3 regions of the Cytobacillus sp. MT66 genome follow, and region 2 is predicted to be linked to each of the others. Evidence: riboswitches for the same ligand, from Rfam matches in the RefSeq annotation. Region 2 holds a riboswitch; each other region holds the start of a gene.
What was found. Region 2 has a riboswitch for thiamine pyrophosphate ahead of tenA (thiaminase II). Riboswitches for the same ligand answer to the same signal wherever they lie in the genome.
Positions count from the first base shown of each region.

Region 1 (7,513 bases), on a different contig from region 2:
AGTTGGGTGCGGCAGTGAAATTGAAACAAATATGTCCAAGCAAGTAAAGGAATTTGAATTTACAACACAGGATAATAACTCATTATCATCAGAAGACTTGAAAGGGAATTGGTGGATAGCCGATTTTATCTTTACAAATTGTGAAACCGTTTGCCTGCCAATGACATTCAACATGTCCAAACTTCAAGATAAGATGAAAGAGGAAAAATTAGATGCTCAGCTCATCTCGTTCACCGTCGACCCAGACCGTGATACCCCGGAGGTATTAAAAGAGTATGCGGAAGGGTATGAGGCTGATTTAAGCAATTGGACCTTTTTAACTGGTTATGATTTTAACACCATTAGAGACCTGTCGATAGACTCATTTCAATCCCTTTTGGCAGCGCCGCCTGCAGGAACTGACCAAGTAACACATGGAATTAGCTTCTTTTTAGTAAACCCAGAAGGGAAAATTATTAAATCTTACAGTGGGATAGAGGCTGAGGTAGTTGATGTTATCATAGATGACCTTAAAAAAGTTCTATAATAATGACGAATCTAAGAATAGATGGAGGAACTTAAATGAGAAGAAAAATTGGAATGCTGCTGCTAATTTTAGTTTTAGGCCTTTTATCTGCATGTGGTAACACAGATAAAAATGAGCAAAAGCAGGCATCTGAAGAACCAAAGATCATCGAAGTTGAATTTGTGCTTCCTGAAAAGGCAGAAGTAAATGAAAAGGTTAAACTTAAGGCCATTGTTAATTATGGTGAAGAAAAAGTGAAAGATGCCAAAGAAGTGAAATTTGAATACTGGGAAATGGGCAAGGAAGATGAAAGTACTACGATAGAAGCGAATAATAATGACGATGGAACATATACAGCTGAAGTAGCATTTGACCGTGATGGGGTTTATGAAATATATGCACACACAACAGCAAAAGATATGCACACCATGCCGAAAAAACAAATTACAATCGGTGAAGGCGCTACTGCTGCTCATGAGGAAGGGCACCAAGACCAAGCTGAAGGTCATGAACACGGCAGTCATGCCGAAGGATTTAGTATGCATTTTCTGAAGCCGGAAGATATCAAGATGAATCAACCAACTAATTTGACTGTAAACTTACAGATTGATCATGAACCGCTTGAAAATGCGAATGTCCGTTATGAGATCTATCATGAAAGTAATGCAGACAAGCATGATTGGGTAGAAACAGAAGAAGCTGATTCAGGCGAATACACTGGTTCTTATTCATTTAGAGAAGCTGGTATTTACATAATAACTATCCATGTGCAAAATGATGATCGCCTACATGAGCATGAGGAGCATACGGTTGAAATAATTAAATAATGGGTTTGCCAATTTTTATACCCTTCAAAAAGCCTTAGTGACAGGGTTCTTCTCTAGACCGCAAAGTAATCCTATAAGCTTGAAGATCGATCCTTATTTTTTATTTATTCAAGCTTTCTTTTATTGACCGCCCTGTAGATACACAGAGAATTTAACAGAAGAAGAGTTCTACCATTATAATTTGTACGGTAGAAAAAGGAATTAAATTTCATCCTAATATATGTGGACCCCCTCAAGTTATACATATAGTTAAAGGAGATTCTTTTAGACTTTCAACCTTTAAACTAAGGAATTTCGTTTCATTTTCTTCTTAAGTAAACCTTATTTCCCTCTCTTGTAAAAAATTAAAATGTTTATTGTTTAATTCATATTACCAATAGAACCAATTGCTGTCCGTCTCTTAATCAAATGGTTTTTATATTTTTTATTGGTCCTTTTATTTTACTTAAAACTCGTGTATACTAAAACCAAATTGAATAGAAATAACTAGGGGAGTCCAATAAGTTGGGCTGAGAGAGAAACACGTTAAAGTTTCTTGACCCTTTGGACCTGATCTAGCTCATACTAGCGTGGGGAAGTTAGAAAAAATAATCATGTATTAAATAAATTTCCACATACAAAGCCGGTCCATCCTTTTTGGATTCGGCTTTTTTTATTTAATTCATTTCTTTAATTCCTCTTTTATTGTCTAGATCTCGTCCTCTTTAATTATAAAAAAGGGAGAGATTTACTCTATGTCAAGAACTTCATTAAACGAAAAAAACATTTCCATCATGTCTAGTTTTTTAGGTAGTAAAAAAGTTTATGTTGAAGGCTCAAGACCCGATATCAAGGTACCAATGCGTGAAATTGAACTAAGTCCTACAACGGGCGCCTTTGGTGAAGAAGAAAATCTACCAGTTCGGGTCTATGATACAAGCGGACCTTATACGGATACTAAATATTCAGTTGATATTACAAAAGGTCTTCCTCCTCTTCGAAGCACATGGATTCATGAACGAGGGGATGTTGAGGAATATGAAGGTAGAGAAGTTAAGGCTGAAGACAATGGATATAAGGATGAGAATGACCCTCGAGCTAATCATAATGTGTTTCCGGGTTTAAAGCGTAAACCGTTACGTGCAAAAAAAGGTGGAAATGTTACACAGCTTCATTATGCAAGGAAGGGCATCATCACTCCTGAGATGGAATTTATCGCATTAAGGGAAAATATGAAACCTGAATTTGTACGCGAAGAAGTTGCAAGAGGTCGAGCAATTATCCCTTCTAATATCAACCATCCAGAGGCAGAGCCTATGATCATAGGACGTAATTTCCATGTTAAAATCAACGCAAATATTGGAAATTCTGCTGTTACATCCTCCATAGAAGAAGAGGTCGAAAAAATGACATGGGCCACTCGTTGGGGTGCTGATAATATTATGGACCTATCAACAGGTAAAAACATTCATACAACAAGGGAATGGATTATTCGCAATTCAGCTGTTCCTGTAGGAACCGTTCCTATCTATCAAGCACTTGAAAAAGTAAACGGTGTTGCCGAAGACCTTACATGGGAGGTTTACCGTGATACTTTGATTGAGCAAGCCGAGCAAGGCGTGGATTACTTCACCATTCATGCTGGTGTTCTTTTGCGATATGTTCCGTTAACTGCAAAACGTTTAACAGGTATTGTATCCAGGGGTGGATCTATTATGGCTCAATGGTGTCTTCACCACCACAAAGAAAACTTTTTATATACTCATTTTGAAGAAATCTGTGAGATTATGAAAACTTATGATGTTGCATTCTCTTTAGGAGATGGTCTACGTCCTGGTTCAATTGCTGACGCTAATGATGAAGCACAATTTGCGGAATTAGAAACTCTTGGTGAACTAACAAAAATTGCTTGGGCGCATGATGTACAGGTAATGGTTGAAGGTCCAGGTCACGTACCTATGCACCTTATTAAAGAAAACATGGACAAACAACTTGAGGTTTGTAAGGAAGCGCCTTTCTATACTCTAGGGCCACTTACAACTGACATAGCTCCTGGTTATGATCATATTACATCTGCGATAGGTGCAGCCATGATTGGTTGGTATGGTACAGCTATGCTATGTTATGTTACACCAAAAGAACATTTAGGTTTACCAAACCGAGATGATGTCCGTGAAGGTGTTATAACTTATAAAATAGCTGCACATGCTGCTGATTTAGCGAAAGGGCATCCAGGTGCACACAAAAGAGATGATGCCTTATCAAAAGCTCGTTTCGAATTTCGATGGAGAGATCAGTTTAATTTATCATTGGATCCTGAACGTGCTTTAGAATATCATGATGAGACGTTACCTGGAGAAGGTGCAAAAATAGCACATTTCTGCTCAATGTGTGGACCGAAATTTTGTAGCATGAGGATATCTCAAGATATTCGTAATTACGCGAAAGAAAATAAACTCGATACAAAAGAAGCAATAGAAAAAGGAATGAAGGAAAAAGCTGAAGAGTTTAAGGAATCTGGTGGTAAATTATATCAATAACTCTTGCTGTTAGGAGGTTTACGTTGAAGTTCCAAATAATTGAGGAGGAGATCAATCAATTAAAAACTCACCTTGCTTTTTTGGAGAAACGCTAAAAAGATTCAACAAAATTGTGACCATCATTTTAAAGGAAATCAATATTATGAAACATGTATCAAATGGTTTCCTTTAATATAAGCAAACTGTAAAAAAAAATGAGGGTGGACGCACTAAACAAACGGGCAAAATTCTTTAGTATTTACCATGTTCACAAGTCATGACACCCTCTCATGTGCCTTTAAGGTTGTTAATATTGATTAATGTTACTTTATTGGGCTATATTTTTCTTGTTACATAGTAAATTTAGAATATAGAGGTGTAAAAGAATGAATAAAACAGAATTAGTGAAAGTTGTATCAGCATAAGCTGAACTAACACAGAAGGATGCTTCAAAGGCAGTTGATGCCTTGTTTAATACGGTTTCAAACACACTTGCTGAAAGAGAAAAAAATCCATTAATTGGATTTCCGGACGTTTGAGGTACGGGAACGTTCAGGTAGAAATGGTCGAAACCGGTGAAGAAATAGAATTGCTACTTCTTTTAATTCCTGTTTTTAAGCCGGGCAAGAATTAAAAGAAGCTGTTAAATAATAATATATCTTAACAGTAAATACCTCTGGTATGTGTAAAAGGGATACAAAAATTAATTAATAATAGTTTGTTCACTAAGGGCGTGATTCATCAGCAAGAATTACGCTCTTTAGAAAAGGAAGCGATTCGATGCTCTAAGTTATTCAATAAACAATAGCAGGTTATAAGAACCCAATTAACTTTTTAATTATTAGTTGTAAAATATGAAATGAACTGGAAAATTGCAGATAGGTTACGCTATTTATTTAGGTCTGTGATGGAGGTCTACAACTTTTACAAATGTAAAAGGCACCTATTGACATAAAAGGTCCGAGGGAAAGGTTCAGCGTATTTGCTATGCGTTGAATCTTTCCTTTCGGCCTTTTTTTAATAATTAATGGAGCATTCCTGTTAGAAGCTTTTTCGGGGACTTGTACAAAAAGAGCCCTCTTGGTATGATACGGGGTGTCAAATCTGCAGAATTGACCCCTAATTTGTAACCAAGGAGACAAAACCAGAAAATAAGTGATCCATTGTGCATCGCGTAATTTTCAATCACTAATTTCCACATTATCCAGTAATGACCGCGTAGTATACCCATACATTGGAAGAGTTTCACATAATATAAAAATTTTGTTAGAAAACGTGTTTTGACACCCTACCAACGGGTAAACCGTTGATAAATCAATATTTATAGAGGGAGGTTTATTGTATGTAGAGAAATGATGAATTTAAAGCTGGTGTTCCTGTAATTATTATGAAAGAAGAGAATCAAGTTTTGTTACAGAAAATAGCAGATGTAGGGCTGTGGGGTATTCCTTTAGGACATATAGAAATAGGAGAAACAGTTTCTGAAGCATCTTAACCAATTTAGAAATAAAAATTAAAATGCTGATTGGTGTTTACTCTGCCCTAATTCACAAGTATTTACTTTATCAAATGACGGATTCGTATACTCTCTCCTCCTAAACTCAGTATCTCCTAAGGCTTCTTGTAATGTCATAGGCTCGCTTGTTAAACGGGATCCTTGTCCCAACAGCCTGAAACATGCTTATGCAAGTAGGGGGTGAACAGTTTAGTTAACGGGATCGAGTCCCAGGGGTGCGACGTTCTACCTCGACTACCGTAATCATATGACCAAATATAAAAAGGTTAACCAGAAAAATCGGGCTAACCTTATATTAGGAACGGGTGCTTTTAGTTGTAGAGTGAAAAATACCATTTCGCTAGGTACACTCTAAAAAAAAGATTAATAATGGATGAAAGTTCAAGGTGTTTTAAGAACATCGATGTATTATATTAAATTGGCCGTCGAAACAGGAATACCTATATAATATTAGTGAATAATTTAGTTCCTTTTTTAGGTCCTAACGAAAGGAGATCACCATTGAGTACTATATCCAATACAAAGGATATTTTAGAGCGAGTATCCGATGCATTTTATTCGTTAAATAATGAATTAAAATTTGAATATATAAATAATGTTACAGAAAAACTCTTACAAATTAAACAAGAAAATGCGATTGGGCAATATATTTATGATGTATTGTCACACAGTGACTTGCATAAATTTGTATTACGATATAAAAGGGCTTTGTCCGAACAAGTTCCTGTAGAGTTTGAAGAACTTTTTAATAATAGATGGTATGAAATAAGGGCATTTCCTTCTAAGGAAGGCTTGTCTGTACTTTTTAGAGATATTACAGAAAAAAAGAAAGAGTTTCAAAACATTAATTTCCTAGCTAATTACGATGTTATCACAGAATTACCGAACCGTTTTTATTTTAATAAATACTTAAAACGCAAGTTACAATCACAATCTATTGGTGGTTCATTTGCTGTTTTATTTATAGATATTAATAATTTTAAAAATGTAAATGATACATATGGTCATGGAGTAGGTGATTTGGTATTAAAACAAATCTCAAGACAAATTGAGAAAAAAATAAATCAATTTGGTTTCATAGCTCGTTACTATGGAGATGAATTTCTTATAACGTTGGAAAACCTTGATGATAATGAAATTTCATCTGTGATTGAACGAATATTTGAATCTTTTTCAAGTCCATTTTGTGTAAATGGGTTTGATATAAGAATTTCAATTAGCGTTGGGGTTAGCCAGTTTCCTAAGGATGGGCAAAGTGAAGAATTATTAATAAAACGTTCAGAAAATGCAATGTTTCAGGCAAAAAAAGAGGGTAGAAATAAATATAAGTTCTACTCCTTTGATGAGAGTGAAGGAAGAGTAGATGCTATAAAATTAGAGTTAGAGCTCCTCAAGGCGATAGAAAATAATCAGTTATTACTTCACTATCAACCTAAAATCAATTTAAATACGGGGAAAATTGTGGGTGTTGAGGCATTACTTCGTTGGGACCACCCAGAATGGGGAATGGTATCGCCAGAAACATTTATACCTATTGCTGAAGAGACAGGATTAATTTTACCTATTGGAGAATGGGTTTTAAATGCTGCCTGTAAACAAAATAAAAATTGGCAACAACAAGGTTTTTCAACAGTTGTTTCCGTCAATTTATCAGCTATTCAATTTAATCAGACAAATATTATTGATACCATTGAATCCATTCTTCAAAAAACAGGATTAGAACCACACTTTTTAGAAATTGAGATTACTGAAAGTATGACAGTTGATATTGACCGTACAATTTTAATGTTACAATATCTTAAAAAGATTGGAGTCCATGTTAGTATCGATGATTTTGGTACAGGTTTCAGTTCATTAAGTTATTTGAAAAATTTTCCTGTTGATACATTAAAAATCGACCGGTCTTTCGTTAAAGAACTTCGAAACAATCCAAATGATGAAACCATAGTTAAAACCATTATCTCAATGGCTCATAATTTGAATTTGATTGTAGTGGCAGAAGGAATAGAAACAAAAGAACAACTAGTTTTTCTACAACAACATTTATGTGATGAAGGACAAGGATATTTTTTAAGCAAGCCCTTAACAGCATCCCAATTAGAAGAAAAATGGTTTGAAATAGAAAAAATAGTTGAAGAACATGGAATCCCTAAAGATATAAATCAAC
Region 1 covers NZ_JBXAFB010000028.1:3,015-10,527, forward strand. The annotation lists gene AC1Q59_RS24110 (SCO family protein) at 1-526, shown strand, start outside; gene AC1Q59_RS24115 (FixH family protein) at 562-1,332, shown strand; TPP riboswitch at 1,811-1,925, shown strand; gene thiC (phosphomethylpyrimidine synthase ThiC) at 2,067-3,851, shown strand; partial or broken gene AC1Q59_RS24125 (HU family DNA-binding protein) at 4,217-4,481, shown strand; partial or broken gene AC1Q59_RS24130 (NUDIX hydrolase) at 5,218-5,416, shown strand; gene AC1Q59_RS24135 (EAL domain-containing protein) at 5,848-7,513, shown strand, end outside.
Region 1: it holds a riboswitch for thiamine pyrophosphate, as region 2 does, so the genes downstream of both, thiC (phosphomethylpyrimidine synthase ThiC) here and tenA (thiaminase II) in region 2, are expected to answer to the same signal.

Region 2 (7,513 bases):
TTTCAATTTTGACATTCAGCCCTTCGTCTTCAAAATAGCCCTTTTCTTTAGCAGCATATATAGGTGCATGAACAGCATTTGGGTACCAATCCAGCATAATGCTGACTTCCTCAAGCTCCTTGGCTTTTCCCTGCTTGCTGTTATCATTGTCTCCGGAACATCCCGCTAAAAAAGCGGCTGCCAGTATAAGTATTGCTAAAAATTTTCGTATCATCATTTGCTGTTGTTCCCTTCCGTGTTAATTTTTTCATCAGAGTCTTTCCAGTTTAGGATTCGTTTTTCTAGAAACGAAATCAATGAAAATAATAAAATACCCAATATAGTTAAAATGACAATGGAGGCAAACACACCTTCTGCGTCTAAATTACCCGACATCCTCCGGCTATAATAGCCGAGCCCTTCACTTGCACCTAGCCATTCTCCAATTGTTGCACCCACTAAGGCATAGACTATGGCAAGCTTTAGGCCGGAAAAAAAGGATGGAAGCGCCATTGGCACATGCAGCTTAAGAAATATTTTCCACCGGCTCGCACCTATTGAACGAAATAGCTCAATAAAATCTCTATCAGCCGATTTTAGCCCGTCGTAGGCACCGACGACAATTGGAAAAAAGGAAATTAGCACCGTGACTGCCACCTTGCTCCAAATCGTATAGCCAAACCAAAGGACAAAAATGGGCGACAGGGCAATAATGGGAATCATTTGTGAAATAAGTACAACAGGATAAAGCATTTTTTCCACCGTTTTCGAAAAAAACATCCCTGCTGCCAGAAAAACTCCTCCGAGTACTGCAATAACAAACCCAATTAGAAACTCAAGCATGGTTGCAGGTGTGTGTTCCAGCAATAAAGGCTGCCAGTTGTCAATGATGGCCATAACAACCATGGTTGGCGCTGGAATAATAAAGGATGGCACCTGCTCAGAACGGACAAGCCATTCGAACAGCAGCAGTATAACCAGCGTGAAAATTAAAAATAAACTATATGTTTGCAGCCAGGCTTTAAATTGTTTCATAGGCTATTTTTTTCTCCAGGTTTTGTCTTAAGGTGACCATTTCTTTTTTATGAAGCATATCCGGCACTCGCGGGCGCGGCAGGCTTACGTTCATTTCTTCTATCTTCTTTTTTGGATGCAATAGCAGGATTCTGTCGCTTAAAAAACAGGCTTCTTCCAGATCATGGGTGATAAATAATATAGTTTTATTCGATTCCTTCCATATTGAAAGGAGCCATTGCTGCATTTCCTTCTTAGTCAATGCGTCGAGGGCGCCGAATGGTTCATCAAGCAATAATAGATCTTTGCCTGTGAACAAGGCCCGCAGAAATGACGCCCTTTGTCGCATTCCGCCAGAAAGCTGCTTAGGCAGCGCATCCTTATAATCAAGTAATCCAACTTTGTCTAGCCAGCTTTCGGCTTCCTCTGCTGAAATATGTACATCTTTTCGGAGTTCAGACGGCAGCATGATATTTTCAAGAATGGTCCTCCAGGGCAAAAGCAGGTCTCGCTGGGGCATGTACCCTACATCCCCCAGGGAAACTGGTTTTCCATTGATAAGGATTTCACCGGTATCTTGTTTAAGAAGACCTGTGATTAGTTTTAAAATGGTACTTTTTCCTGACCCGCTTTTTCCTACAAGTGATACAAACTCACCATGCTCTAGTTTCATGTCCAGATTTGAAATGATGTTATCACCATTGTGTTGAAATGAGAAAGATACGTTTTTTAGTTCAAGCATTTTTCCACCAGCTTAATTAATTTAGATTGGCCAATCGTGATCATAGTAGTTCATGTCCCAGAATAGGTATTCATATTTTGAAGTCATCTGGAAATGTTCTTCTAATTTTGCTAGCTCACGCTCTGGCTTGCCGTCTGCAATCTCGTCCATTAGTTTGATCAGCCATTGTGCACCAGCACCGAAAGTTTCGGAATCATAGGTTTCTATCCATTTGGCGTAAGGATTATTGTCCAATTGGTCTCCATATTGCTTTCTTAATAGTTTTCCAATCTCCCAATAATCCCATGCACATGGAAGCAGGCACGCGACTACCTCAGCCAAACTGCCATGCTGAGCAGCATGCAGCATATAGCGTGTATAGGCTAAATTAACCGGAGTTGGCTTTGTTTCTTCCAATTCCTCTCTAGAAATCCCAAACTCTGCAGCAAATTGACGATGAAGCTCCATTTCGAAATTTAATGTTTCATGCAGGATCTGACCAAATTTCCCCATGGTATCCAGGTCGTGCGACTTCATGACACCGATAGCAAACAGCTTGGCATAGTCAATCAAATAGACATAGTCCTGTTTCATGTAGCGGATAAATTTTTCTTTGTCTAGAGTGCCTTTTCCTAATTCTTGGACAAATGGATGCTGGTGATTTTTCTCCCAGATTGGCTGCACGTTTTCAAATAGTCTTTCGGTAAACGTTTTAGTCGTTGTGTTCAACGAACTCCCTCCTTCTGTATAATAGGCTGTGTTTAACGTTGCCGTTGATTTTTAGCTCCAATCAACTTGGTTTTGTAAAACCTTAACTTTTTAACACAATAAAAAAACCGCTTTCCGTAAAGAAAGCGGTTAGTGAATGAAATAAAAGTTTGGTTTTACATCATTCTTGCTTTCCTACGCTAGTATTAACTAGATCAGGTTCAAAGGGTCACATCTCAGCCTTTCGGCGCCCCTAGCAAGACTCTAAATTAAATTGTTTGAAAATTCTCCGACGTACATACCTAGCATATCATGATTCATATGAATTGCAAGTGAATTTTTGGAAAAAGAAAAGAACTGCTAAAAGCAGTTCTTTAGACAAGTACGCGCCATCCGAATGGATCGTCTACTTTATTATTTTGGATGCCAGTTAATTCGTCGTATAGTTTTCTTGTTAATTCACCTGTTTCTCCGTTATTAACGACAAGCTTTTCTTCTTTATAGAAAAGTTCGCCGATTGGAGAAATAACAGCTGCTGTACCTGCACCAAAGGCTTCTTCTAATTTTCCTTCTTTGCTTGCCTGTACAAGCTCATCCATTGAAAGTTTTCTTTCTGTAACTGGTACATTCCAATGTTTAAGCAGGTTGATGATTGAGTCACGTGTAATCCCAGCTAAAATACTGCCATTTAGCTCAGGCGTTACCACTTCCCCATTAATTTTAAAGAAGACGTTCATGCTTCCTACTTCTTCAATATACTTATGCTCTTTACCATCAAGCCATAATACTTGAGAGTAACCAGCGTCTTCTGCCACTTCCTGTGCCTTTAAGCCTGAAGCATAGTTTCCGGCAGTTTTGGCAGCCCCTGTTCCGCCCTTAACTGCGCGGGTATATTCTGTTTCAACCGCAATTTTCACAGGGTTGATGCCTTCCTTATAATAAGCTCCAACAGGAGATAAGATAATAATAAATTGGTAAGTAAGTGATGGTGAAACACCTAAATGCGCTTCAGTTGAAATAACGAATGGGCGAATGTAAAGAGATGTTCCCTCAACATTTGGAACCCAGTTCCGGTCTACATTGATTAATTGCTTTAAGGCGCTTAGTGCTAGCTCCTCATCAATTTGCGGCATGCACAAACGTTCAAGGGAACGGTTTAAACGTTCAAAGTTTTTATTAGGTCTAAATAGAAAAATTTGCTCATCAGCTGTTTGATATGCTTTTAAACCTTCAAAAACTGTTTGCCCATAATGGAAAATGACGGCTGCAGGGTCTAATGTAATAGGCTGATAAGGGACAATGCGAGGATCATGCCAGCCTTTCCCTTCTGTGTAATCCATAAGAAACATATGATCTGTAAAGTTTCTTCCAAATTCAAGATTATGGAAATCAGGTTTTTCTTTTCTTTCAGTGCTTAATTGAACTTCGATTGGATAATCTTTCATCCTACTTCTCCCTGCCTTTTTTTTACTATTGGAAAGTTTAATTAAAAAAAATAAAGCGTTTAACGAATACTAGACAATGCACATAAAATTGGAATAACGCCTATTAGTATTTTCATATAACTTTTACGTGTATTGTAATTACAATTATCCGACAATTCATAGCGTTTTGTCGAGATGTTTTTTAAAATTGTTTAAAATTTTTTTTAAAGCATTAAAAAGGCAATTAGCAACAAGGCTAATTGCAAAAGTATTTCGATACCTTCAATAGTTTTCTTTACTATTGTCTAGTTATTTGAACCATCCTTTTTCTTTTGATTGAGCAATTGCTTCGATTCTATTTTTTACCCCAAGCTTATCCATGATTTGGGAGATGTAATTTCGGACTGTGCCTGTCTTAATTTGAAGTTCAGCCGCAATCTCCTTTGTGTTTTTCCCATCGGCGACAAGTTCGAGCACTGCTTTTTCCCGGGCTGTCAGCGGATTTTCTTCACTGTAGATATCATCCATTAGCTCTGGGGCATAGATCCGCTTTCCAGCCATTACCATCCGGATGGAATTAGCCAGTTCTTCACTTGGGCTATCCTTTAGTAAATATCCCCTAACTCCCGCCTTTAGTGCCCTTTGAAAATAGCCAGATCGGGCAAAAGTCGTTAAAATAATAACCTTGCAGTCCATATTATTTAGTTCTTCAGCAGCTTCAAGGCCGCTTTTCTCGGGCATTTCAATATCCATGATACAAATATCGGGCTTAAGCTTTTTCACAAGGGAAATGGCTTCTTCTCCATTGGATGCCTGCCCTGCAACCTCCATATCATCCTCTAGGCTTAGAAGCGACCCTAATGCTCCAAGCATCATCCGCTGGTCCTCCGCGATGACAATTCGAATCATATCCGTCCCTCCTTTCCTGTTTGTATCACGACATTTGGCACTTTCATTACAATCGTTGTTCCATGTTCATTCACAATATCAAGTGTACCATTTACAAAATCTAGGCGCTCGTTGATGCCGAGCAGACCGCTCCCATTTTGCAATTTTCCCTGATTAATTCCGATGCCATTGTCTTTAACAACAATACAAATTTCATTTTGTGTTTGTTCTACACGTATTTCACAGACTGTTGCCTGACTATGCTTGACAACATTGTTAACCGCTTCTTTTAAACACATGCTAAGGATGTTTTCTATAAATATAGAGACATTGGTCAGCTTCCATTCTTCGTTGAACACGAGCTCTATTTGTGCTGCCCCTAGAAGTTGTTTGATGCGGACCATTTCTTCCTTTAAACGGATACCTCTCATCTGAGACACCATTTTTCGCACTTCATTTAAGGCTGTTCTAGCTGTTTGCTGTACATCCTTCATTTCGGATTTGGCTTGTTCTGGATTTTTGTAGACAAGCTTTCTGGCCAAGTCACTTTTTAGTCCAATCAGTGATAGCTTTTGTCCTAATGTATCATGAAGATCACGGGCAATTCGCTGCCTTTCCTCCTGTTTTACAAGCTCTGCAATCCTTTGATTGGCATATGCAAGCTCCTCTTCAAGCTTTTCTTGTTTTTTCTTATTGTATAGATTAAAAGGCAGAAGGATGACACTTATCCAAATGATGATAATAAAAGGCAGCTGTTTCAGAAATAGTTCATCTTTTAGAATCAGATTGAAGTTGATTGAAAAGGTGGTTGACACTAAATGAATGATATACAAAGTTAAAAAAGCGACCCGATTTTTAATTTTTCCATTATAAAAGGCGATATAAAAAGCAAAATAGACAAATTGAAAATAAATGGTCATTGTTGTGGAAATGGCGATAAGAATTAAAGTCCACAAGTACACGGTCCATTTTTTTGAGATAAATGCCAGCCTATAGGTAATGAAAAAAAGAATGGTCAAGGCAAGACCAATAATGATATCGATAGTTGCTGAAGATTGAAAAATAAAATAAAATGGCAGAATGCTGAAAACGGTCCAAATATATGGAGATATTCCAGATCCTTTTTGAAAGTAATTTTTTAACATAAATGACCTCTTATTGATTGACCTTTATGGAAATTATAACCTTTTTCCAAAAGGGAAGAAACTAATAACAATTTGTTTATGCAGAAAAAATAGGCAAAGCCTTTAACATGTGCCAGGCGTTGCCTATTTTTCCCCTAAACCTGTGAAGCTAATTTTGGTTTAATTATTTTTACAGCCTCTTTGTATGTGACAAATTTTTTGTTATTTTCATCCCAGAGCCTGAATCTTAGTGATTCAATACTTGTTCTGAATGTGATCGTCGGAACGTTCTGCAGTTCTGGTGTGTGATTATGGGCATCTTCAAGCTTATAATTTGGCACTCGCGGACTAAGATGGTGTACGTGATGGTATCCAATATTTCCGGTAAGCCATTGGAAAAGTTTAGGAAGTTTATAAAAGGAACTTCCTTCAACCGCAGCTTTCACATATTCCCAGTTATCATCTTCTTCAAAGTAGGAATCCTCAAAGGTATGCTGCACATAAAAAAGCCAAATTCCAGCAGAGCCCGAAATTAAAAAGATCGGTGTTTGTACAAGCAGAAAAGCTTCCCACCCAATTGCCCAAATAATTAAGCTGTATAGGATGACGATAGAGATATTAGTTAAATACGTGTTCAGTCGTTCGCTTTTTCTTGCACCGCGTCTATTAAAGCGATTTTTCAAAAGGAATTGGTAAATGGGGCCCAGCCCAAACATAATTAATGGGTTTCTGTACAAACGGTAGCCTATGCGGTTCCAAAGCGGCATTGCAAAATATTCATCAACAGTCAGGGCCCAAATATCACCGACACCTCGTTTGTCAAGATTGCCGCTTGATGCATGGTGAACAGAATGATCATGCTGCCATTGGCTAAATGGAAACAATGTCATGATCCCAGTAATTGTTCCAAGTATTTTATTGGCTTTTCTGTTTTTGAAAAAAGAATAGTGGCAGCAGTCATGAAAAATGATGAAAATCCTTACTAAGAAGCCTGCTGCAATAATACCCAAGGCAATGGTTAAAAGATAAGAAATTTCAAGACTTTTGTAAGCGAGAACCCATAGCACTAAAAAAGGAATAACCGTATTTACGATCTGCCATATGCTATCTTTAATATTAGATTTTTCGTAGGGGGACATTTGTTTCTTCAAATTAATTTGCTTTTGTTTGGTCATATTAAAAATATCCTTCCTCTCATTTATAAATATCATAAAATAAAGAAGATTGGAATGTAAGGCATACGTGTCATGTAAAAACCATGATAAATGTCATGTCTGAAAAATAAAATAATAAATATTAAGGAGCCCGAAAATGAACAAGTTCTTGGATAAAATAAAGCACAAAGCAAAATCAACCTTAGCCCAAACGAAATCACAGGTTAAAGAAAAAATCTTTTCAATGACTGGCACATCTTCTGCCACTGTCAGTCAGATTGCCAGTTATATTCAAGGTCATCCCGATACAAAAATCCTTAAGAAATCCCTATTGGGTCAGGAGTACCGCTTTTACCATCTCGATCACGATGACATTCATTATTATTTGGAAATGAAGGGAAATTATGTACTTCAGTTAGATGTGCAAATGCAAAACGATTCACTAGTATCATACCGTTCCTATAGGGATCGTTATTCATTAAATAATCCGATCAAATTTCC
Region 2 covers NZ_JBXAFB010000001.1:247,834-255,346, reverse strand. The annotation lists gene AC1Q59_RS01245 (ABC transporter substrate-binding protein) at 1-214, opposite strand, end outside; gene AC1Q59_RS01240 (ABC transporter permease) at 214-1,014, opposite strand; gene AC1Q59_RS01235 (ABC transporter ATP-binding protein) at 1,001-1,735, opposite strand; gene tenA (thiaminase II) at 1,757-2,443, opposite strand; TPP riboswitch at 2,598-2,687, opposite strand; gene AC1Q59_RS01225 (branched-chain amino acid aminotransferase) at 2,797-3,867, opposite strand; gene AC1Q59_RS01220 (response regulator transcription factor) at 4,156-4,755, opposite strand; gene AC1Q59_RS01215 (sensor histidine kinase) at 4,752-5,879, opposite strand; gene desA (Delta(5) desaturase DesA) at 6,014-7,033, opposite strand; gene AC1Q59_RS01205 (hypothetical protein) at 7,170-7,513, shown strand, end outside.

Region 3 (7,513 bases), on a different contig from region 2:
TGCTAGTAATAAGAAAATACAAGTATAAATATCTATAATAATATTCATGGTCCTTGCGGTTCTTACTGGATAATGGTTCGAGAAATTAAATTCATGGACTGGTCATTTTTTTCGATCAGTCCATTGTTTATCAATAAGGGTAACCTTATCCCTATACCATTAAGAATGCGTTATATGATGGAGCTTTTTAGGATTCCAAGTTGAGCACGAAGATACAATTTAAATTAATTTATAAATCATCTGTATAATTAAGAGACAGATAATTATGAGTAAAAGGTACTTTGCTATTTTTTGAGGGATTTTAGGTAAAAGTAGAAGACCTATTTGAGAACCAATAATCGAACCAATAGCCATAGGAATTGCATAAGACCAATGGATAAATCCAGTCTGATAAAATACAATGAACCCTCCGGTGCAACTTCCAAGAATTAAAACCCTTGTCATTTGGATAGCCTTCATATATGTATGGTTGTTTTTCATATAATAAAGAATACTAAATGTGGAGGCGCCTGGCCCAAATCCCCCATCATAGGCAGCTACAAATAAAGGGATATATAGTCTCAACTTATTGGTAGGAGATTTATGAACAAGTTGTATATTAGCTGCCCACTCCTTACTTTTCAGGGTAACGATTAATGCAAAACAAAGTAATAAGAATGCTACAATATTCATTGTTTTTTCGTCTATATGTGCCGTTAGTAATGAACCACCAACCCCTCCTATAAGTGCTACTAATATATTTCTCAATATCGATTTTACAGTAAGTTGCTTATGACGGATTAGATAAAATACACTTGAAAGTGCAGCTATACCGGAGGAGAACTTGTTAGTAGCAATACTAGTTTGAATTGGAATACCGGTTAACATCATGCCTGGAACCGTAATTAGCCCAGCTCCTCCAGCTAACGTTCCCATGAAAGAGGCACCTAACCCAATAAAAATTAAAACAAAAGGATGAAAGCTTCCTCCTTTTATTCCCCAAATCCCTGTTCCAATGCCAATTAATGACATAGATGAGAGAAAGAAAATCATATATATTTTGCTTTGACTTTTTTGTTTACTATGCTGTTGGAATTCTTCTTTAATGATAGATGTATTCATTAAGTAATCCCCTTTACCATTCCTTACAGAAAGAGTATAAAATAAATATTGATAAGTCTAATATATGTTTTAAATATTTTTATAAAAAAAATTTATGGGAGGCTAAATCATTGAACCTTCATTCTCTTCGGATTTTTACTACTGTGGCGTCCATAAAGAGCGTTACTGAGGCTGCAAGAGTTCTTTCCCTAAGTCAGCCAGCCGTAACCATTCAAATACGAAATCTAGAAAAAGAAACAGGATTGAAGTTAATCGAGGCAGAAGGAAGAGGGATCAAACTGACCAACTCGGGTCAATTTTTATTTAAACAAGCCGAACGTTTATTTGATATGGAAAAAGACATAGAAAATAAATTGAATCAATTAAGGAATGGAGAGCTAGAAAATTTACAAATAGCATCAACTTATTTACCAGCTAATTTTTTGTTACCCTCATGGCTGGCCAAGTTTAAAAATGAATCACCTTTGGTAAATGTAGATTTATTTAGTGGTAATTCAAATGAAGTACTCGAAAAATTACTTCGCTATAAAGCTGATATTGCTTTTGTAGTAAAAGAAAAGTGGAAACAAACAGAATTAAACCTCCATCACTTAATGGACGTAGAATTTTGGTTTATTGTCCCGAAAAACCATAAATACAATGGAAAAGAGGTATTACTATCTGATTTGGTCCAAGAACCATTTTTATTAAGAGAGGAAGGAAGTTCTACAAGGGAAGTTCTTTTTTCTTTGTGCAAGGTTCATGGAGTTACGGTTCCACGCATAGGGTTGCAATTTCATGGTTTAAATGAATCTGTCCGTGCTGTTATAGCTGGGTATGGAACAATGCTAGCACCTTCACTGGCAGTACAAGAACACTTGAAGCGTAAGGAATTGGGGAGAGTTAAGGTTAAAGGTATTGAAATAAAACGCCCTGTATATCTTTGTAGCCGTAATAAAGATAAAGAATTATCTCCCAATATCGAAGGGTTCCTGAATATAATAAAAAGTAATCCTTTTTAAAGAAAAGTAGGGGAAAAGGTGGGATTTCTGAGGATTGGACTTCTGTTTGTTAAGGTACCCATAGTATTTTAGTTTTTATAACGGGGAGCATCTGGAAAATGTGATTCCGCCCTTGATCCATTTTAGAGGTCAAATCCCTTTTAAAATGAGCAATTCCAATAAAAATGGTAAATAACATTCTTCAGTTTGCAGTGGTTGTATCTAACCATAATTCCTTTAAACTTTTTGAAATTAGTTCCGTGATTATTTTATCTAAGGTGAAGCGAAAATTTAGGTACAGAATAGATGTATCCTTAAAAAGGAGAATTACACTAGAACAGATAGAGATGTATTCAGATAGTGGATGGGATTATGTAACGGGCTATCAATTTTTTTAAGTATATTCATCACCTGTTGAGCCCGATGTCCCAGAGCTACATATAGACCCGGCCAGAAATCTTTTACACTAAAGGCACTGGGTAAGAAATTAGCCTTTAAAAGAAGCTTAAATGAACAGTAGATTATCAATTACTCATAGTAATCCTCCACCTTTGGGCGGTGGTTTCTCGTTTAATTAAATTCAGTGAATTTTTCTCATTTTATAAATTTTCCTTTTATTTTAACGCAGTTTCATGTATATTAAAATCAAATAGAATAGAAATAACTAGGGGAGTCCAATAAGTTGGGCTGAGAAAGAAACACGTTGAAGTTTCTTGACTCTTGGGACCTGATCTGGTTCATACCAGCGTGGGGAAGTTAGTCATTATAGTCACACTACTTCTGTATACATATAGCCGGGTCCAATTATTTATTGGACACCGGCTTTTTTATGTACTTCATAAGCTTTAATAAGCTCTCCACTTGTTGTGTTCTTTATCTTGTCCTTATATTCATAAAAGGAGAGATTTATTATGTCAATGTCAACATCCTCATTAAACGATCAAAGTATTTCCATCATGTCTAATTTTTCCGGAAGTGAAAAAGTATATGTAACAGGTTCTAGACCGGACATTAAAGTTCCAATGCGTGAAATCAAGTTAAGCCCGACAACAGGTACGTTTGGAGAAGAAGAAAATCCTCCAGTGCGTGTGTATGACACCAGCGGACCATATACAGACCCTGATTATTCTGTCGATATTACTAAGGGTCTTCCTGCCCTTCGCCGTTCATGGATTCAAGAACGCGGCGATGTTGAGGAATATGATGGCCGTGAAATGACACCAGCGGATAATGGTTATAAAGATGAAAAGGATCCTCGCGCCAACCGTCATGCGTTTCCTAGTTTAAAGCGAAAACCGTTACGGGCCAAAAAAGGAAAAAATGTGACACAACTTCATTATGCAAGAAAGGGAATTATCACTCCCGAAATGGAATTTATCGCAATTAGAGAAAATATGAAACCTGAATTCGTACGGGATGAAGTTGCAAAGGGGCGAGCGATTATTCCCTCAAATATCAACCATCCAGAATCAGAGCCCATGATCATAGGCCGTAACTTTCATGTGAAAATTAATGCAAATATTGGTAATTCTGCTGTTTCATCTTCTATCGAAGAAGAGGTTGAAAAAATGACCTGGGCGACACGCTGGGGTGCTGATAATATTATGGATTTATCGACAGGGAAAAATATCCATACAACACGGGAATGGATCATTCGGAACTCACCGGTTCCTGTCGGTACTGTCCCCATTTATCAGGCACTTGAGAAAGTAAATGGTGTTGCTGAAGATCTTACCTGGGAGGTTTACCGTGATACCCTAATTGAACAAGCAGAGCAAGGTGTTGATTACTTCACCATTCATGCTGGTGTTCTTTTGCGGTATGTCCCGTTAACAGCTAAACGTTTAACAGGTATTGTCTCTCGTGGTGGGTCTATCATGGCACAATGGTGTCTATACCACCACAAAGAAAGCTTTTTATACACTCACTTTGAAGAAATCTGTGAAATCATGAAATCCTATGATGTTGCATTCTCTTTAGGGGATGGCTTACGTCCTGGGTCTATTGCAGATGCGAACGATGAAGCACAGTTTGCAGAATTAGAGACACTTGGTGAGTTGACAAAAATTGCTTGGAAGCATGATGTACAGGTGATGATTGAAGGACCAGGGCACGTACCGATGCACCTAATTAAAGAAAACATGGATAAACAACTGGAAGTTTGTCAGGAAGCGCCATTTTACACACTTGGGCCTCTTACGACTGATATTGCTCCTGGTTATGATCACATTACATCTGCTATAGGAGCTGCAATGATTGGTTGGTATGGGACGGCAATGCTTTGTTATGTAACGCCAAAAGAACATTTAGGTTTGCCGAATAGAGATGATGTTCGTGTAGGGGTTGTCACTTATAAAATTGCTGCACATGCTGCTGATTTGGCAAAAGGACATCCAGGAGCACACAAAAGAGATGATGCTTTATCAAAAGCTCGTTTTGAATTCCGTTGGAGGGATCAGTTTAATTTATCTTTAGATCCTGAACGTGCAATCGAATATCACGATGAAACGCTACCTGCTGAAGGTGCTAAAACAGCACATTTCTGTTCTATGTGCGGACCTAAATTCTGCAGTATGAGAATCTCACAAGATATTCGTAACTTTGCAAAAGAAAAGAAAATTGAAACGAAGGAAGCTATTGAAATAGGTATGAAGGAAAAAGCTGAGCAGTTTAAGAAATCTGGTGGTAACATATATCAGTAACTTTATTAGGGGGTTATTAGGGTAAAGGTCGATAAAATAGAAGAGGAAATTAATCAACTCATCATAATTTTAAAGGAAATCAACATTATGAAAAAGGTATCAAGTGTAATTAAAAAAATGTTTTATATTATATTATTAGTAATTAAAAAGCTTCATAAGAAATAAAGCTAAGAGATCCCATAAGAAACCTTGCCTTAATTTTTTAGTTGAGGCAAGGTTGTTTAACGTTATATATAAAAGACATTCCAATAGAATTAATGCCGCTTCGATCAATAAAATTATTTTATTACATACGGAAAGTTAACTTATCCACATGTTAATGGAACAGGTAAGTATTATTATTACTCCAAATAACCGGTCAATTATTATTAAGTGGGGTAGCTATTTTTACAACATAGCTCTTTATATTACTTTCACCCTTAAAATTCGTTTGGGAAATTACTTATCAATGAATCTAAAACAAGCTTAACAAAGCAAATCAAATTGTTGAATATATAAAAATTTTATGATAATATAAATATATTAATTCGCATATAATTACTAGGAATTAAAAAATATTAAAACCTGATGAAAAAGGAGAGATTTATATTGGCTATATCTACATATAAAGCAAAAACTTTTTTAAAAGAGAACGTGTTAGTAGAAGCTGAGGCAAGAAGTCATAAGGTAATTATCGATGAACCGGAAAGCCTAGGGGGCTCAGATAAAGGAATGAGTCCGGTTGAACTCCTTCTTTCTGCCCTAGGGGCATGCCAGTCAATCGTAGCAAGAACCTATGCGAAAAAATTTGATATAGCTCTTCAAAACTTTTGGGTTGAGGTAGAGGGAGATATTGACATTGACGGATTTCTTGGTAAATCTGATGTGCGGCCAGGGTTTCAAACAATAAGATATACATTTCATATTGAAACAACAGCCCCTGAAGAAAAAATTGAAGAATATAAAGAATATATTGAAGCCCATTGCCCTGTAGGCGATACAATTGCAAATCTAGTTAATCTTGTTTCCACAAATGTAGTTGTTGAGAATCCTGTTAAATAATGTTGTATGATTATCCTTTGTAAAGGATCATTATATGAAGTGGCTGTCTATTTAGACAGCCACTCTTCGTTAAATACACTAATCTAGCATTACTTCCTGAATAACTTATTGCAATCTGTACCTTTACCACATTCCGATCAATTCGGAAGGCCCACTACACAACAGTCCAGCAGTTCGATGGCAGAAATCGCAAACGGTGCGAATGAACTTGCTAACTGGGGAGAATAATTAAATAGCCAAGTGAGATAATTTCAATTAAGATTTTATTATTTTAATATTAAAAGTAATAATGGGGATCCTGCCAATAAATGCATTATTGGCAGGATCCCTTTTATATTTTTAAAATCAATTTATTTAAGAGGCTGGTTGTAAATTTTAAACTATATGCTTAATATCTATATTTTTAAATATAATATTTTTCAATAAATATCTATTATTATATATTTCAAAACCAAAATATGAATATACCTAAAGGTACACAATATTAATTATTTAAAAGTCGGCATCTAAAAATACGCGAATAAAAACAACTGGCCTGATAAGACCTGACTTAAGCAGTTGGAATCATGCTCCTAGACTTTTGCTCTTTTTATATTTTCCTTCATAATGTGTAAAGTATTTCATTTTCGATAAGGTAAATAATGTGATCGCTACCCAAATAAACATAAATGAAATGAAGTGGGTTTTTGAAAAAGTCTCATGGTAAACAAATACTCCAAGAATTAACGTAATCGTCGGTGATAAAAATTGAATAAATCCCAGTGTTGATAAAGGAATTCTCTGAGCCCCTTTGGCAAAGTAGAGAAGCGGTATGGCTGTCACGGCCCCTGCACCAATAAGCAGAAAATCCGTATTAATAGATACGGCTAAAAAGGACTGTACCCCCTTATAAGAAAGTAAGACCATATACAGAAAGGCAATAGGTGTGACGGCCATAGTCTCAAGGGCTAAACCTATATCTGCATCTAACTTGATCTTTTTTTTTGCTAAGCCATACAAACCAAAACTAAGTGCTAGAATAATTGATACCCAAGGAAAAAGGCCGTATGAAATTGTTAGAATCAAAACACCTAATAAGGCAAGAGCAAACGAAACATATTGCGATACTGACAATTTTTCTCTAAAAACAATCATTCCAAGCAAAACACTTACAAGCGGGTTAATGTAGTACCCAAGGCTTGCCTCAACCATATGATCATTATTAACTGCCCATATATAAATATACCAGTTGCCGCTTATTAATAAGGAAGCCACTATTAAGGCTGCCATCAACTTTTTATGTGTTCGAAACCCTTGAATGGTCTCTTTAAATAATCCCCACTTTTTTGTGATTAATAGAATTGCAGCCATAAAGAAGAATGACCAAATAATTCGGTTCGCTAATATCTCTTCTGCGCTGACATGCTGAATAAACTTCCAGTAAATTGGCAGCAAACCCCATATAAAATAGGAAAAGCCCGCATATATAGCACCTTTTTTGACTTCACTTTGATTCATAAGCCTTTTTCCCTCAATTCTTTCTAGTCTCGAAATATATTATAGATGCAGGAACAAGCTTTAATCAATCCTTTTTGATATCGGAAAAATACCGAAAAGTGCAGGCTCAATTGCATGCACTTTAGGGTTTTGTCGCATTTTCCATTTCTTTTTGTCTTAGCTTTACCCTTGAAATGAACTAAATTGGGTCGT
Region 3 covers NZ_JBXAFB010000034.1:1,008-8,520, reverse strand. The annotation lists gene AC1Q59_RS24550 (flavodoxin domain-containing protein) at 1-28, shown strand, start outside; gene AC1Q59_RS24545 (sulfite exporter TauE/SafE family protein) at 220-1,101, opposite strand; gene AC1Q59_RS24540 (LysR substrate-binding domain-containing protein) at 1,212-2,102, shown strand; TPP riboswitch at 2,738-2,852, shown strand; gene thiC (phosphomethylpyrimidine synthase ThiC) at 2,999-4,783, shown strand; gene AC1Q59_RS24530 (OsmC family protein) at 5,372-5,824, shown strand; gene rarD (EamA family transporter RarD) at 6,389-7,321, opposite strand.
Region 3: it holds a riboswitch for thiamine pyrophosphate, as region 2 does, so the genes downstream of both, thiC (phosphomethylpyrimidine synthase ThiC) here and tenA (thiaminase II) in region 2, are expected to answer to the same signal.